DNA from 4 places in the Enterobacter sp. TMH.L2 genome. Region 2 is predicted to be linked to each of the others. Evidence: predicted binding sites of a transcription regulator. Region 2 holds the regulator's gene; each other region holds the start of a gene.

Region 1 (3,478 bases), 530 kb from region 2:
ACAGCAGTCTCCGTGCACCGTTTTAGTGCATTATAGTCTTTGAGTGACAAAAAACAGCGTCACAGGAGGATCCGATGGAGAAAAAAGCCCATCCGAAGATGGGCCAAAGTTTCCACGGCAACAAAAAACAACTTCAATTAGACGCTGTAGTACAGCTCGAACTCTACCGGATGCGGAGTCATGCGCACGCGGTCGTTTTCTTCAGTGCGCAGCGCGATATAAGCATCGATAGCGTCGTCGGTGAATACGCCACCCGCAGTCAGGAACTCACGGTCTTCGCTCAGTGCATTCAGTGCTTCTTCCAGAGAGCCCGCAACCTGTGGGATCTCTTTCGCTTCTTCTGGCGGCAGGTCATACAGGTTTTTATCCATGGCTTCGCCTGGGTGGATCTTGTTCTTAATACCGTCCAGACCGGCCATCAGCAGCGCTGCGAAGCACAGGTATGGGTTAGCCGCTGGGTCCGGGAAGCGCACTTCGATACGACGTGCTTTCGGAGACGCAACCACCGGGATACGGATAGAAGCAGAACGGTTACGGGCAGAGTAAGCCAGCATAACTGGAGCTTCGTAGCCTGGGACCAGACGCTTGTAGGAGTTGGTGGTTGGGTTCGCCAGGGCGTTGATCGCTTTAGCGTGTTTGATAACACCCCCGATGTAGTACAGTGCTTGCTCAGACAGGCCAGCATATTTGTCACCGGAGAACAGGTTTACGCCGTTCTTGGACAGGGACATGTGGCAGTGCATGCCGGAACCGTTATCGCCAAACATTGGTTTTGGCATAAAGGTCGCGGTTTTGCCGTAAGCGTGAGCCACGTTGTGTACAACGTATTTGTAGATCTGAATTTCATCAGCTTTTTTGGTCATGGTGTTGAAGCGGGTTGCCACTTCGTTCTGACCAGCGGTCGCCACTTCGTGGTGATGAGCTTCAACAACCAGGCCCATCTGCTCCATGGTCAGACACATAGCAGAACGCAGGTCCTGAGAAGAGTCGACCGGTGGCACTGGGAAGTAACCGCCTTTCACCGCTGGACGGTGGCCTTTGTTACCGCCTTCGTATTTGGTGCCGGTGTTCCATGCGCCTTCGATATCATCGATAGCTACGTGGGAGCCGGAGATAGAGCTGCCGAAGCGAATGTCGTCGAACAGGAAGAATTCTGGCTCTGGCCCGAACAGAACGGTGTCTGCGATGCCGGTAGAGCGCAGGTAGTCTTCAGCGCGTTTTGCAATAGAACGCGGGTCACGGTCGTAGCCCTGCATAGTGCCTGGCTCGAGAATGTCACAGCGGATAATCAAGGTAGAGTCCGCGAAGAACGGGTCGATTACCGCCGTCGTTGGGTCTGGCATCAGCACCATGTCGGATTCGTTGATACCTTTCCAGCCACCAATCGAGGAGCCGTCAAACATTTTGCCTTCTTCGAAGAAGTCAGCATTTACCTGATGAGCAGGAATAGTGACGTGCTGTTCTTTACCTTTAGTGTCGGTAAAGCGCAGATCAACAAACTTAACTTCATGCTCATTCAGCATCGTCAAAACGTGTTCAGCGGACATACTTAAACTCTCCCGGATTGGTGTAGTCGTCGTGGTAACGAGGTAATCAAACACTTCTTAATGTGGCTTTTCGCCATAAAATGTTTAAAGCGAAATCTGTGCCAACTTTTAAATCACCCTAAAAAGGCGCTATCATGCGCACCATAGTGCAAAAGGGCTGCACCAGGATGAATAATTTGCACCAATATAGTGCTTCAGTATGAAACCTGAGCACCATATTGGTGCAATTTACGTTATAGCTCCCTTTTTAGCTCCGTGAAAGCGATCACAAACCCTTACTTTCTGCATTGTTTGTAAAGGTTCTTTGTGATCCTGTTCTGTCCTTCGATTAATACGTGTACAATAACGCGCTATTTCTAATGCCTGAGGCAAAGTTGTGATCGAAAATCTGCGTAATATCGCCATCATCGCGCACGTTGACCATGGTAAAACTACCCTGGTTGATAAGCTGCTGCAGCAATCTGGTACTTTCAGTAACGAACGTGCTGAAGCCACTGAACGCGTGATGGACTCCAATGACCTGGAGAAAGAGCGTGGGATTACCATCCTCGCTAAAAACACCGCTATCAAATGGAATGACTATCGTATCAACATCGTTGATACCCCAGGACACGCCGACTTCGGTGGTGAAGTTGAGCGCGTAATGTCAATGGTTGACTCCGTTCTGCTGGTGGTTGACGCAATGGATGGCCCAATGCCGCAGACGCGCTTCGTAACCAAGAAGGCGTTTGCCCATGGTTTGAAGCCGATCGTGGTTATCAACAAAGTTGACCGCCCTGGCGCGCGTCCTGACTGGGTTGTGGATCAGGTCTTCGACCTGTTCGTTAACCTTGATGCGACCGACGAACAGCTCGACTTCCCAATCATCTATGCATCCGCACTGAACGGCATCGCGGGTATGGATCACAATGATATGGCGGCGGATATGACTCCACTGTACCAGGCCATTGTCGATCGCGTACCGGCACCGAACGTTGACCTCGACGGTCCACTGCAGATGCAAATTTCCCAGCTGGACTACAACAACTACGTTGGTGTTATCGGCATCGGCCGTATCAAACGCGGTAAAGTGAAGCCAAACCAGCAGATCACTATCATTGATAGCGAAGGGAAAACCCGTAACGGTAAAGTCGGTAAAGTGCTGACCCACCTGGGTCTGGAGCGTATCGAGTCTACCGAAGCTGAAGCTGGCGACATCATCGCTATCACCGGCCTGGGCGAGCTGAACATCTCCGACACCATTTGCGACCCGCAAAATGTTGAAGCGCTGCCGGCGTTGTCCGTAGATGAACCAACCGTTTCCATGTTCTTCAACGTCAACACCTCTCCGTTCTGCGGTAAAGAAGGTAAGTTCGTGACCTCTCGTCAGATTCTGGATCGTCTGAACAAAGAGCTGGTTCACAACGTTGCGCTGCGTGTTGAAGAAACCGAAGATGCGGACGCATTCCGCGTTTCCGGTCGTGGTGAACTGCACCTCTCCGTTCTGATCGAAAACATGCGTCGTGAAGGTTTCGAGCTGGCGGTATCCCGTCCGAAAGTTATCTTCCGCGAAATCGACGGCCGTAAACAAGAGCCGTTCGAAAACGTGACGCTGGATATCGAAGAGCAGCATCAGGGCTCCGTGATGCAGGCGCTCGGTGAGCGTAAAGGCGACCTGAAAAACATGAATCCAGACGGCAAAGGCCGCGTGCGTCTTGACTACGTTATCCCAAGCCGTGGTCTGATCGGCTTCCGTAACGAATTCATGACCATGACCTCCGGTACCGGTCTGCTGTACTCCACCTTCAGCCACTATGACGACATTCGTCAGGGCGAAGTGGGTCAGCGCCAGAACGGCGTACTGATCTCTAACGGTCAGGGTAAAGCGGTTGCGTTTGCGCTGTTCGGTCTGCAGGATCGCGGCAAGCTGTTCCTGGGCCACGGGGCTGAAG
Region 2 (3,478 bases):
TTTTCCGCCGCCTGAGCGTGTTTGATAATCTGATGGCGGTGTTGCAGATTCGCGATGATCTGACGTCAGAGCAGCGTGACGATCGCGCTAACGAGCTGATGGAAGAGTTCCATATCTCGCACCTGCGTAATAACCTCGGGCAGTCACTGTCCGGCGGTGAACGCCGCCGCGTAGAAATTGCTCGCGCGCTTGCGGCAAACCCGAAGTTCATTTTGCTGGATGAACCCTTTGCCGGGGTTGATCCTATTTCCGTTATTGATATCAAACGCATTATCGAGCACCTGCGTGACAGCGGCCTCGGCGTATTGATTACAGACCATAACGTCCGCGAAACGCTGGCCGTCTGCGAACGCGCCTACATCGTTAGTCAGGGGCACCTGATTGCCCACGGTACACCGGAAGAAATCCTTGAAGACGAGCAAGTTAAGCGAGTCTATCTGGGCGAAGAGTTCAGACTCTGATAGGGTGGGAAGTCTTACACGACTTATTTGAGGACGTTTGCTCTGAACATGAAGCAAGGTTTGCAATTACGGCTTAGCCAACAACTTGCTATGACGCCCCAGCTGCAGCAGGCCATCCGTCTGCTTCAGCTCTCAACGTTAGAGCTTCAGCAAGAACTCCAGCAGGCACTGGACAGTAATCCATTGCTTGAGCAAACCGACCTGCATGATGAGATCGATACTCAGGAAGTGCCTGAGAGCGAAGCAATGGACACCCGTGAAGCCCTCGAGCAGAAAGAGATGCCCGATGAGCTGCCGCTGGATGCCAGTTGGGATGAAATTTACACCGCTGGTACGCCTTCAGGTACGGGAACTGACTATCTGGACGACGAGCTGCCTGTCTACCAGGGCGAGACCACCCAGTCCCTGCAGGACTACCTGATGTGGCAGGTCGATTTGACGCCATTTTCCGATACGGACGCCGCTATCGCGACGTCTATTGTCGATGCAGTGGATGAAACCGGGTATCTCACCGTGCCGCTGGAAGACATTCTGGAAAGTCTGGGCCACGACGATGTAAGCCTTGACGAAGTGGAAGCCGTCCTCAAACGCATCCAACGTTTTGATCCCGTCGGCGTCGCAGCACGAGACTTACGCGATTGCCTGTTAATTCAGCTTTCTCAGTACGCCAAAGAGACCCCATGGCTGGCGGAAGCCCGGCTTATTGTTAGCGATCATTTAGATCTGCTGGCAAATCACGACTTCCGGACGTTGATGCGGGTCACGCGTATCAAAGAGGACGCGCTTAAAGAGGCCATGTGCCTGATTCAGTCCCTCGATCCTCGCCCCGGCCAGTCGATCCAAACGGGTGAACCTGAGTACGTTATTCCTGATGTACTGGTGCGTAAGCACCTGACGCGCTGGGTTGTAGAGCTTAACGCAGACAGCATCCCGCGCCTCAAAATCAATCAGCAATACGCAGCCATGAGCGGCAACACGCGCAATGACAGCGACTCGCAGTTCATCCGCAGCAACCTGCAGGAAGCGAAATGGTTGATTAAAAGCCTGGAAAGTCGCAATGATACGTTATTGCGCGTGAGCCGATGCATTGTCGAACAGCAGCAGGCCTTCTTTGAGCACGGTGAAGAGCATATGAAACCGATGGTGCTGGCCGATATTGCTCAGGCAGTGGACATGCACGAGTCGACAATTTCGAGGGTGACCACTCAGAAATATTTGCATAGCCCACGCGGCATCTTTGAATTGAAATATTTCTTCTCCAGCCACGTCAATACCGAAGGCGGCGGTGAAGCCTCCTCCACGGCAATTCGGGCGCTGGTGAAGAAGTTAATTGCTGCGGAAAACCCCGCCAAACCGCTGAGCGACAGTAAGTTAACCTCAATACTGTCGGATCAAGGTATTATGGTGGCGCGCCGCACAGTTGCGAAGTACCGAGAGTCTTTATCCATTCCACCGTCAAACCAGCGTAAACAGCTGGTGTGACTTTACCGATAAGGAAGACACTATGCAGCTCAACATTACGGGACAAAACGTCGAGATCACTGAAGCACTGCGTGAATTTCTGAACTCGAAGTTTGCCAAACTGGAGCAGTACTTCGAAAGAATCAACCAGGTCTATATTGTATTAAAGGTGGAAAAAGTCACCCATACAGCGGATGCTACGCTGCATGTGAACGGTGGAGAACTGCATGCCAGTGCCGAAGGCCAGGACATGTATGCGGCGATTGACGGCCTGATTGATAAACTGGCCCGACAGTTAACAAAACACAAAGATAAACTAAAACAACACTGATAATCCGGGCATCCGATGTGCATATGGCCGGCCCGCTGCTTAAGTCGCGGGCCGTTTGCACAAAAGTGCTTAGGTGAACTTATGATGAACAACGATTCCGCTCTACAACTGAGCAATGTCCTTAACCAGGAATGTACTCGCAGTGGCGTCCACTGCCAGAGTAAAAAACGTGCGCTGGAAATCATCAGCGAACTGGCAGCCAAACAGCTTGGCCTTCCACCGCAGGTCGTTTTCGAAGCCGTACTGACCCGTGAGCGTATGGGCAGTACCGGCATTGGCAACGGTATCGCTATTCCCCACGGCAAGCTGGAGGAAGATACGCTTCGCGCCGTCGGCGTCTTTATTCAACTGGAAACGCCAATCGCTTTTGATGCCATCGACAATCAACCGGTTGACCTGTTATTTGCGTTACTGGTACCTGCTGACCAGACAAAAACCCACCTGCACACGCTTTCCCTGGTGGCCAAGCGTCTGGCGGATAAAACCATTTGTCGTAGGCTGCGCTCAGCCGGCAGTGACGAAGAGCTTTACCAGATAATTACTGAAACAGAAGTCGATCACGACAGCGAAAATGAATAATCGGCGCGTTTGATGTCTCAGACAGATAAATCGGGAGAATGATTACATGGTGCTGATGATTGTCAGCGGCCGCTCAGGTTCAGGGAAGTCTGTAGCCTTGCGCGCACTGGAAGATATGGGATTCTATTGCGTGGATAACCTGCCGGTTGTCCTGTTGCCAGAGCTGGCAAAAACGCTTGCCGATCGGCAAATCTCTGCTGCCGTCAGCATAGACGTGCGCAACATGCCGGAGTCGCCGGAAATCTTCGAGCACGCAATGGACAGCCTGCCGGACGCTTTTTCTCCGCAGCTGCTGTTCCTTGATGCCGATCGTAATACGCTAATCCGCCGCTACAGTGACACGCGCCGCCTTCATCCGCTTTCCAGCAAAAATCTCTCTCTGGAAAGTGCGATTGACGAAGAAAGCGATCTCCTCGAACCACTAAAATCCCGCGCGGACCTGATCATCGACACCTCCGAAATGTCGGTACACGAATTGGCGGAGATGCTGCGTACTCGTCTGTTGGGTAAACGTGAACGCGAACTCACCATGGTGTTCGAGTCTTTTGGCTTTAAGCACGGCATACCGATTGACGCCGATTATGTGTTCGACGTGCGTTTTCTTCCTAACCCGCACTGGGATCCAAAACTGCGTCCAATGACCGGC
Region 3 (3,478 bases), 1.4 Mb from region 2:
AAAGGTACGCGACCACTTCCAGGGCACACAGCACGCCGAGCATCCCATCGTAGCGGCCCGCATTGCGCACCGTATCAAGATGGGACCCCAGCAAAATCGCCTGCGCGCCTTCTTGCCTGCCTTCGTAACGCCCACAAATATTGCCGACAGCGTCCTGCCAGGTCGTCATGCCGAGCTGTTCCATCCAGCCAGCGACCAGCTGATTCGCCCGCAAATGTTGCACCGAAAGGTAAACCCGGGTCAGCTGGCCCGCGCTTTCGCTGATAGCAGCTAGCTGGTCAGCCCTGTCCATGACGCGCTGGGCGGCAACCGCGGCATAGTTAGCATCCATAAGCGGCGCGCCCATTAGCGGGCCCCCTGCGCGTAAACGTTCCACGCGGCCTGCATCGCTTCACCCTGCACGCTTTTAAAGCCGAGACGGTTAAGCACCGCTTCCAGCGCGGTGAGCGTTTGCAGCACGCAGTCTTTGCGTGCGTTGTAGCCCATGGTGCCGATGCGCCAGATTTTGCCCTGTAGCGGGCCGAAGGAGGTGCCGATCTCGATATGGAAATCTTCCAGCAGCAGCTTACGAACCTCTTCGCCGTGAACCTGCGCCGGGATAGCCACGCCGAGGACGTTGTTCATCTTGTGGTCAAGATCGCCGAAAGTTTCCAGCCCCATGCCGTGGATCCCCGCCACCATCGCCCTGCCGTGCAGCTCATGACGGGCAATACCGACGTCCAGACCTTCTTCCAGGATCACTCGGGCGCACTCACGGGCAGCAAACAGCATGCTCGTCGCTTCGGTGTGGTGATTCAGACGTTCCGGCCCCCAGTAGTCCATGATCATGCCCAGATCGAAGTAGTTGGAGTAGATCATCTCTTCGTCCCCGTCCTGATGGGCGGCAGTGCGAATGCCTTCTTCCACGCATTTACGGCGGCGAATGGCCTCTTCCATTTTCGGACTAAGGGTGACCGGTGAGCTGCCTGACGGGCCGCCCAGGCACTTCTGCAATCCGGCGGAAACGGCATCCAGTCCCCAGGCATCGGTGAGCAGTTCGTTCCCGCCAAACGATGCTGTAGCATCGGTGTAGAACAGCACGCCGTGGCGGCGGCAGATCTCCCCCAGTTCGGCCAGCGGCTGCAGCATCGTGGTGGAAGTATCGCCCTGCACGGTCAGTAGCAGGCGAGGTTTTACCACTTTGATGGCGTCTTCGATTTGCTGCGGGCTGAATACTTCGCCCCACGGCACTTCAATGGTGTGCACTTCGGCGCGGCAGCGGCGGGCAATCTCACACAGCAGGTGACCAAAACGGCCAAACACTGGCACAAGCACTTTATCGCCAGGGCGAATAACCGACAGCAAAATGGCCTCGATCCCGGCACGGGAAGTGCCGTCCACCAGCATCGTCCATTTGTTTTCGGTGCGGAAGAGCTCGCGGTACAGCACCATCACCTCATTCATATATCCCGTCATCACCGGGTCATACTGGCCGATAAGCTGACTCGCCATGGCACGCAGCACGCGCGGATCGGCATTGATCGGGCCTGGCCCCATCAGCAAACGGTGCGGCGGGTTGATCTGGGAAAACTGCTGAATATCAAACATGGCGATTCCTTGAGTCTGAGATTGAAACAAAAGATTCTTATAATCATCTTTTGCAACTAATGTGCCAGCCGCAGGCAAAATTTTTTCCGGCTGACAGGCTTAAGCCAGCGCGGAAAAACAGGTTTGGGTAAAAACGATGAACTCTTTTGGCTCACCCGAACTGTGCAGTTGCACCGTCGAGGAGCATTAACGCTGTTCGAGTTCGTCCAGCTCTGTATACAATTCAGCGATATTATGGATACGCTGACGCCCACTGGTCAATGATTCATGCAGCACCGCGTTAGCCAGTAAATTCACCAGGCTCATGGCGCTGCTGTAGCTGTCAAACGCCGAAACGCTGTCGAGCGGCGCGCTCAAATGCCAGCCAGGATAACTTGCCAGCACCGCCGAACCCGGTTCGCTCAGCATCACCAGCGGTATACCGCGCTGCTGTAAACTGGTGAGCAGTGGCTTGATAATGCGCGGCCTGCGGCGAAACGCCACGGTGACGACGCAATCTTCCGGACCGATATCCACCAGCTCTTCCGCCAGCGTCTGCCCCGGCTGCGGGAGCAGATGTACGCCGCTGCGCACCTGCAAAAGCTGCTGGCGCAAGTGCATCGCCACCGGCCAGGAGTTTCGCATCCCAATGATAAACAGCCGTTTTCCGGTCACAAGGGCCTTGACCACTTCGGCAAACGGGCCCGCTTCCAGCTGATTCACCAGTTGAGTAAGGTTCGCCATTTCCTGCTTGTAATGACGCGCCAGCAGCGTGTTGCCCTGCACGGCATCGCGGTTTTCCGTCAGCGGCATCCCGCTCTGGCGCAGGGTCCGCAGCTCTTCGCGCATATCTTTGTAGCGCTCGTAACCTAAGCGCTTAAACAGGCGGCTCACGGTGGCCTTGGACACACCTGAAAGCCGCGCCAACTCGGCGCTGTTGTAGCTGATCAAGTCATCAAAGTGGTCAACGATGAACGAGGCCACGCGCTGCTCCTGCGGGGAAAAGAGCGCCCATGACGCCCGCAACCGCTCGTCTAACTGTTTCATGCCGACTCCTGCAACTTTTGTTTCATCAAAGCCTGACACAGTGAAACGATCTTCGTCAACCTGGAACATCTCTTGCTTCTGACTCCCCTACCCGAGCGGATTTCCTGCAAGAGAAGAAAAATATGCAAAGCAATATGGCCCCCGGAGGCATGGCGGTGACGCCCCATCATCTGGCTTCTGAAAGTGCGCTGTCTGTGCTGCGCCAGGGCGGTGATGCCGTTGAAGCGATGGTCGCCGCAGCCGCCACTATCGCGGTGGTTTATCCCCATATGAACGGTATAGGCGGGGATGGATTCTGGCTGATTGTTCCGCCTGAGGGGGAACCTGTGGCCATCGACGCCAGCGGGGCCGCCGGATCGCTGGCGTCACTGGATTTCTACCGGGGAGAACGCGCAATTCCCCATCGCGGCACCCGTGCTGCGTTGACCGTGCCCGGCACGCTGAGCGGCTGGGCAGAAGCACTGAAAGTGTCATCGGAGCTTGGCGGCGGGCAGATGCCGCTTTCCCGCCTGATGGCCGATGCTATTCGCTATGCGGCGGACGGGATCCCGGTCACCGCCTCTCAGGCGAACGCGACACAAAGCAAATACGCCGAGCTGGTTGATATTCCAGGTTTTGCCGACACGTTCCTGCAGCGCGGTGAAGTGCCCGCGACCGGGAGTCGTTTCACGCAGCCCCGGCTGGCCAGGACCCTGACGCGAATGACCGTAGAAGGCCTGGACAGTTTCTATCGCGGCCCGCTGGCTTCAATCATTGCCGAAGAGCTGGCCGAACTGGGATTGCCAATCACCGCGGCTGACCTCGCCGCACATCGGGCAACCCGCAGCAAACCGCTTCGCCTTGAGCACCAGGCCGGGGAAGTTTT
Region 4 (3,478 bases), 810 kb from region 2:
TCCGTTGTTAAGCGTGGCGCACAGCCCTGACTCCGCCTGGCTCACCGCTTCCAGACGCTGGTTGAACAGCAGCTCGACGCCCATCTGGTTCAGGCGGGATTGCAGTCGGCCGCTAACCTCTGCCGGAAGCAGCGACGCCATCAGGTGGCTGGCGTTATCCACCAGCACAACCTCTTTGCCCGCACGGCAGAAGTCCATCGCCAGCTCGCTGCCGATCATCCCGCCGCCGAGGATCATCACCCGCCGGGCGTCGCGCAGCCGGGCTTCACAGGCCTGATACTCCTGCTGGCTGTTGAGCGTCGTCATCAGCTCTTTGCCGGCAACGGGCGGCAGCAGGGCGGAAGAGCCGGTCGCCAGCACCAGCTTGTCGTACTGCCATTGCCGCTCGCCGCAGTTGACCAGTTTGTTTTTGGGGTCGAGGCTGCTGACCCAGCTATTGGCGTGCAGCGTCAGGTTGAACTGCTCCGCAAACGCGCCAGCCTGCTGGCGGGTCATCGCTTCTGCCCGCTGGTTTAAGCTGATGACGTGGCTCAGGTCCGGTTTGTTGTACTCGTCGGCGCTGTCGGCGGCAATCAGCCGGATGGGCACCTCTGCGCTGTGTTTGCGGATATTTTTCACCAACTGGCGGGCGGCAAAGCCCGAGCCGACTATCACAATGCCGTTGTTCATTTGGCCTCCGTTGCCAGTTCGTCGAAGACGTCTTTGCCCAGCGAACATTCAGGGCACAAGAAACTGTCAGGCACTTCGCTCCATGGCGTGCCTGGCTCAACGGCCTGCATCGGTTCGCCCTGGGCTGGATCGTAAATCCACTGGCAAACGCTGCACTGCATGCGGGGGCCGAGGTCGGCGCCGGTGGATTCTGCTTTTGCTTCTTCGGCTAGCGGAGCGACGGTGATTGAAGCCTGAGCCACCGGCAGCGGGGAGAGCGCCCACTGGCGGGCGATTTCGCGACCGTGTTCGCGGCAAAGTTCCAGGGCGTTGCCGTCCGGACGCCATTTCGCCTTCAGGCTGAGGGACATTTCAAACCCGGCGTCCTGCAGGCGGGTGGAAAGGCGATCGACCGCGCCGCCGCTCCAGCCGTGGGAGCCGAAGGCGCTGGCGCGTTTGTTGCGGAAGCGCAGCCCGGTTATCTCTTCCACCAGCCCGGCGATTTTCGGCATCATCACGTTGTTCATAGTGGAGGTGCCGACCAGCACGCCTTTGGAGCGGAACACGTTGGTCAGAATTTCGTTTTTATCGCTGCGCGCCACGTTGAAGATTTTCACCGCCACGCGCGGGTCAACTTCGTGAATGCCCTGGGCAATGGCGTCCGCCATCATGCGGGTGTTGTTCGACATGGTGTCGTAGAACAGCGTGATGCGGTCTTCCTGGTAATCGGCGGCCCATTTCAGGTACAGCTCAACGATTTGCGTCGGGTTGTCGCGCCACACCACGCCGTGGGAAGTGGCAATCATCTCCACCGGCAGGTTGAAGCCGAGGATTTCGGTAATTTTTGGCGTTACCAGGCGGCTGAATGGCGTCAGGATGTTGGCGTAGTAGCGCTGGCACTGTTCGAACAGCTCGGTCTGATCCACTTCGTCGTTAAACAGATGCTCGTCGCAGTAATGCTGGCCGAAGGCGTCGTTGCTGAACAGCACCGCGTCGCCGGTCAGATAGGTCATCATGCTGTCCGGCCAGTGCAGCATTGGCGTTTCAACGAAGATCAGCTGTTTGCCATTGCCGATGTCCAGGCTGTCGCCGGTTTTCACCACCTTAAAGTTCCACTCCGGGTGATGGTGGTGACCATTAATGGAGTCGATGCCGTTGGCGGTGCAGTAGATTGGCGTGTGCGGGATGCGTGACATCAGCTCGGTCAGCGCCCCCGCGTGGTCTTCTTCCGCGTGGTTGATAATGATGTAGTCGAGCGTGTTAAGGTCGATTTCACGCTCAAGGTTATGCACAAACTCGCGGCTGAACTTGTGGTCCACAGTGTCGATCAGGACAGTTTTCTCTTCGCGAATGAGGTAGCTGTTGTAGCTGCTGCCGCGTAGCGTTTTATATTCCGTGCCGTGAAAATCACGCACTTCCCAGTCACGTTGCCCAACCCACTGAATGTTGTTTTTAACCTGAATAGCCATTGAGAACCTCATTGATGTCATAGCGTTAAGTACTTCAATGACGGTGTTATTGCGAGTATCGTGCCAGTTTTATAATTTATTGATTTTTTAATTATTTGTTGTTTTCTGTGTTCTTTTTTATTGTCATAATGACATTTTTGTTTTTGGTCATAATGACTCTGATGTTTGTCATTTTGACTACTCAGGCGTAAGCTGAACGCCTCGCGTTCCAGGAGCCTCCCTATGAGCCTGTCGATGTCTTCTCTCGCCGCCATTGCAATCGAACTGCAGAGCGGCATCAGCCATTCCGATCGCTTTACCCGCGTTATCCGAACCCTGAGAAAGCTGCTCGGCGGTGATGCCACGGCGCTGCTGCGCTACGAGTCGCGGCATTTTTACCCGCTGGCGATAGACGGCCTTGCCCTCGATGTGCTGGGGCGGCGCTTTGCCGTGGACGCTCATCCGCGACTGGAGGCCATTGCCCGCGCGGGTGACGTGGTGCGTTTCCCGGCCGACAGCGAGCTGCCCGACCCGTATGACGGCCTGATTCCAGACCATGAAGAACTCAAAGTTCACGCCTGCCTGGGGCTGCCGCTGTTTGCCGACCAGACGCTCATCGGGGCGCTGACCGTGGACGGCATGGATCCTTATCAGTTCGACAGCTTCAGCGATGAGGAGCTCAGGCTGATTGGCGTACTGGCGTCCGGGGCGCTGAACAATGCTTTGCTGCTGGAACAGCTTGAAAAACAAACGCCGGAAGGCACGGTGCAGCCCGCTATTGCGCGGGAGGCCGCCGGGGAGATGATTGGCCGCTCGCCGGGCATCATCCAGCTGAAAAAAGAGATTGATATCGTTGCCAGTTCCGATCTGAACGTGCTGATCACCGGCGAGACTGGCGTGGGGAAAGAGCTGGTGGCGCGGGCGATTCACGCCGGATCGGCCAGGGTGGCAAATCCGCTGGTTTACCTTAACTGCGCCGCGCTACCGGAAAGCGTGGCGGAAAGTGAGCTGTTCGGCCATGTGAAGGGCGCTTTTACCGGGGCGATTCATCACCGTACCGGCAAGTTTGAAATGGCGGATAACGGCACACTGTTTCTCGATGAAATCGGTGAATTACCGCTGGCGCTGCAGGCCAAGCTGCTGCGCGTGTTGCAGTACGGTGATATTCAGCGGGTAGGGGACGATCGCAGCCAGCGCGTGGATGTTCGGGTATTGGCCGCGACTAACCGCGATCTGCGCCAGCAGGTACTGGCCGGCGAGTTTCGCGCCGACCTGTTTCACCGCCTGAGCGTTTTTCCGCTGCACATTCCACCGTTGCGCGAGCGGGGAGAGGACATTGCGCTGCTGGCCGGTTTTTTCTGCGAGCAAAGCCGCGTGAAGAT

What was found. The regulator sigma-54, encoded in region 2, starts transcription at its own class of promoters, with help from an activator protein. The targets are predictions, from matches to a motif close to GTTGGCACANNTTTCGCTNT.
Region 1: glnA (glutamate--ammonia ligase) is a predicted target of sigma-54. The motif match lies at 1,634-1,653, and genes of this name have one in related genera.
Region 3: ACREYP_RS18050 (pyridoxal-phosphate-dependent aminotransferase family protein) is a predicted target of sigma-54. The motif match lies at 1,637-1,656, and genes of this name have one in related genera.
Region 4: norV (anaerobic nitric oxide reductase flavorubredoxin) is a predicted target of sigma-54. The motif match lies at 2,166-2,185, and genes of this name have one in related genera.

Annotation. Positions count from the first base shown of each region.
Region 1 is NZ_CP193791.1:4,619,248-4,622,725, reverse strand. Features, by position in the region: gene glnA (glutamate--ammonia ligase) at 138-1,547, opposite strand; gene typA (ribosome-dependent GTPase TypA) at 1,924-3,478, shown strand, end outside.
Region 2 is NZ_CP193791.1:337,349-340,826, reverse strand. Features, by position in the region: gene lptB (LPS export ABC transporter ATP-binding protein) at 1-461, shown strand, start outside; gene rpoN (RNA polymerase factor sigma-54) at 510-1,943, shown strand; gene hpf (ribosome hibernation promoting factor) at 1,966-2,253, shown strand; gene ptsN (PTS IIA-like nitrogen regulatory protein PtsN) at 2,335-2,832, shown strand; gene rapZ (RNase adapter RapZ) at 2,879-3,478, shown strand, end outside.
Region 3 is NZ_CP193791.1:3,762,096-3,765,573, forward strand. Features, by position in the region: gene hpxK (allantoate amidohydrolase) at 1-346, opposite strand, end outside; gene ACREYP_RS18050 (pyridoxal-phosphate-dependent aminotransferase family protein) at 346-1,587, opposite strand; gene ACREYP_RS18055 (MurR/RpiR family transcriptional regulator) at 1,774-2,613, opposite strand; gene ACREYP_RS18060 (gamma-glutamyltransferase) at 2,736-3,478, shown strand, end outside.
Region 4 is NZ_CP193791.1:1,150,830-1,154,307, forward strand. Features, by position in the region: gene norW (NADH:flavorubredoxin reductase NorW) at 1-669, opposite strand, end outside; gene norV (anaerobic nitric oxide reductase flavorubredoxin) at 666-2,117, opposite strand; gene norR (nitric oxide reductase transcriptional regulator NorR) at 2,340-3,478, shown strand, end outside.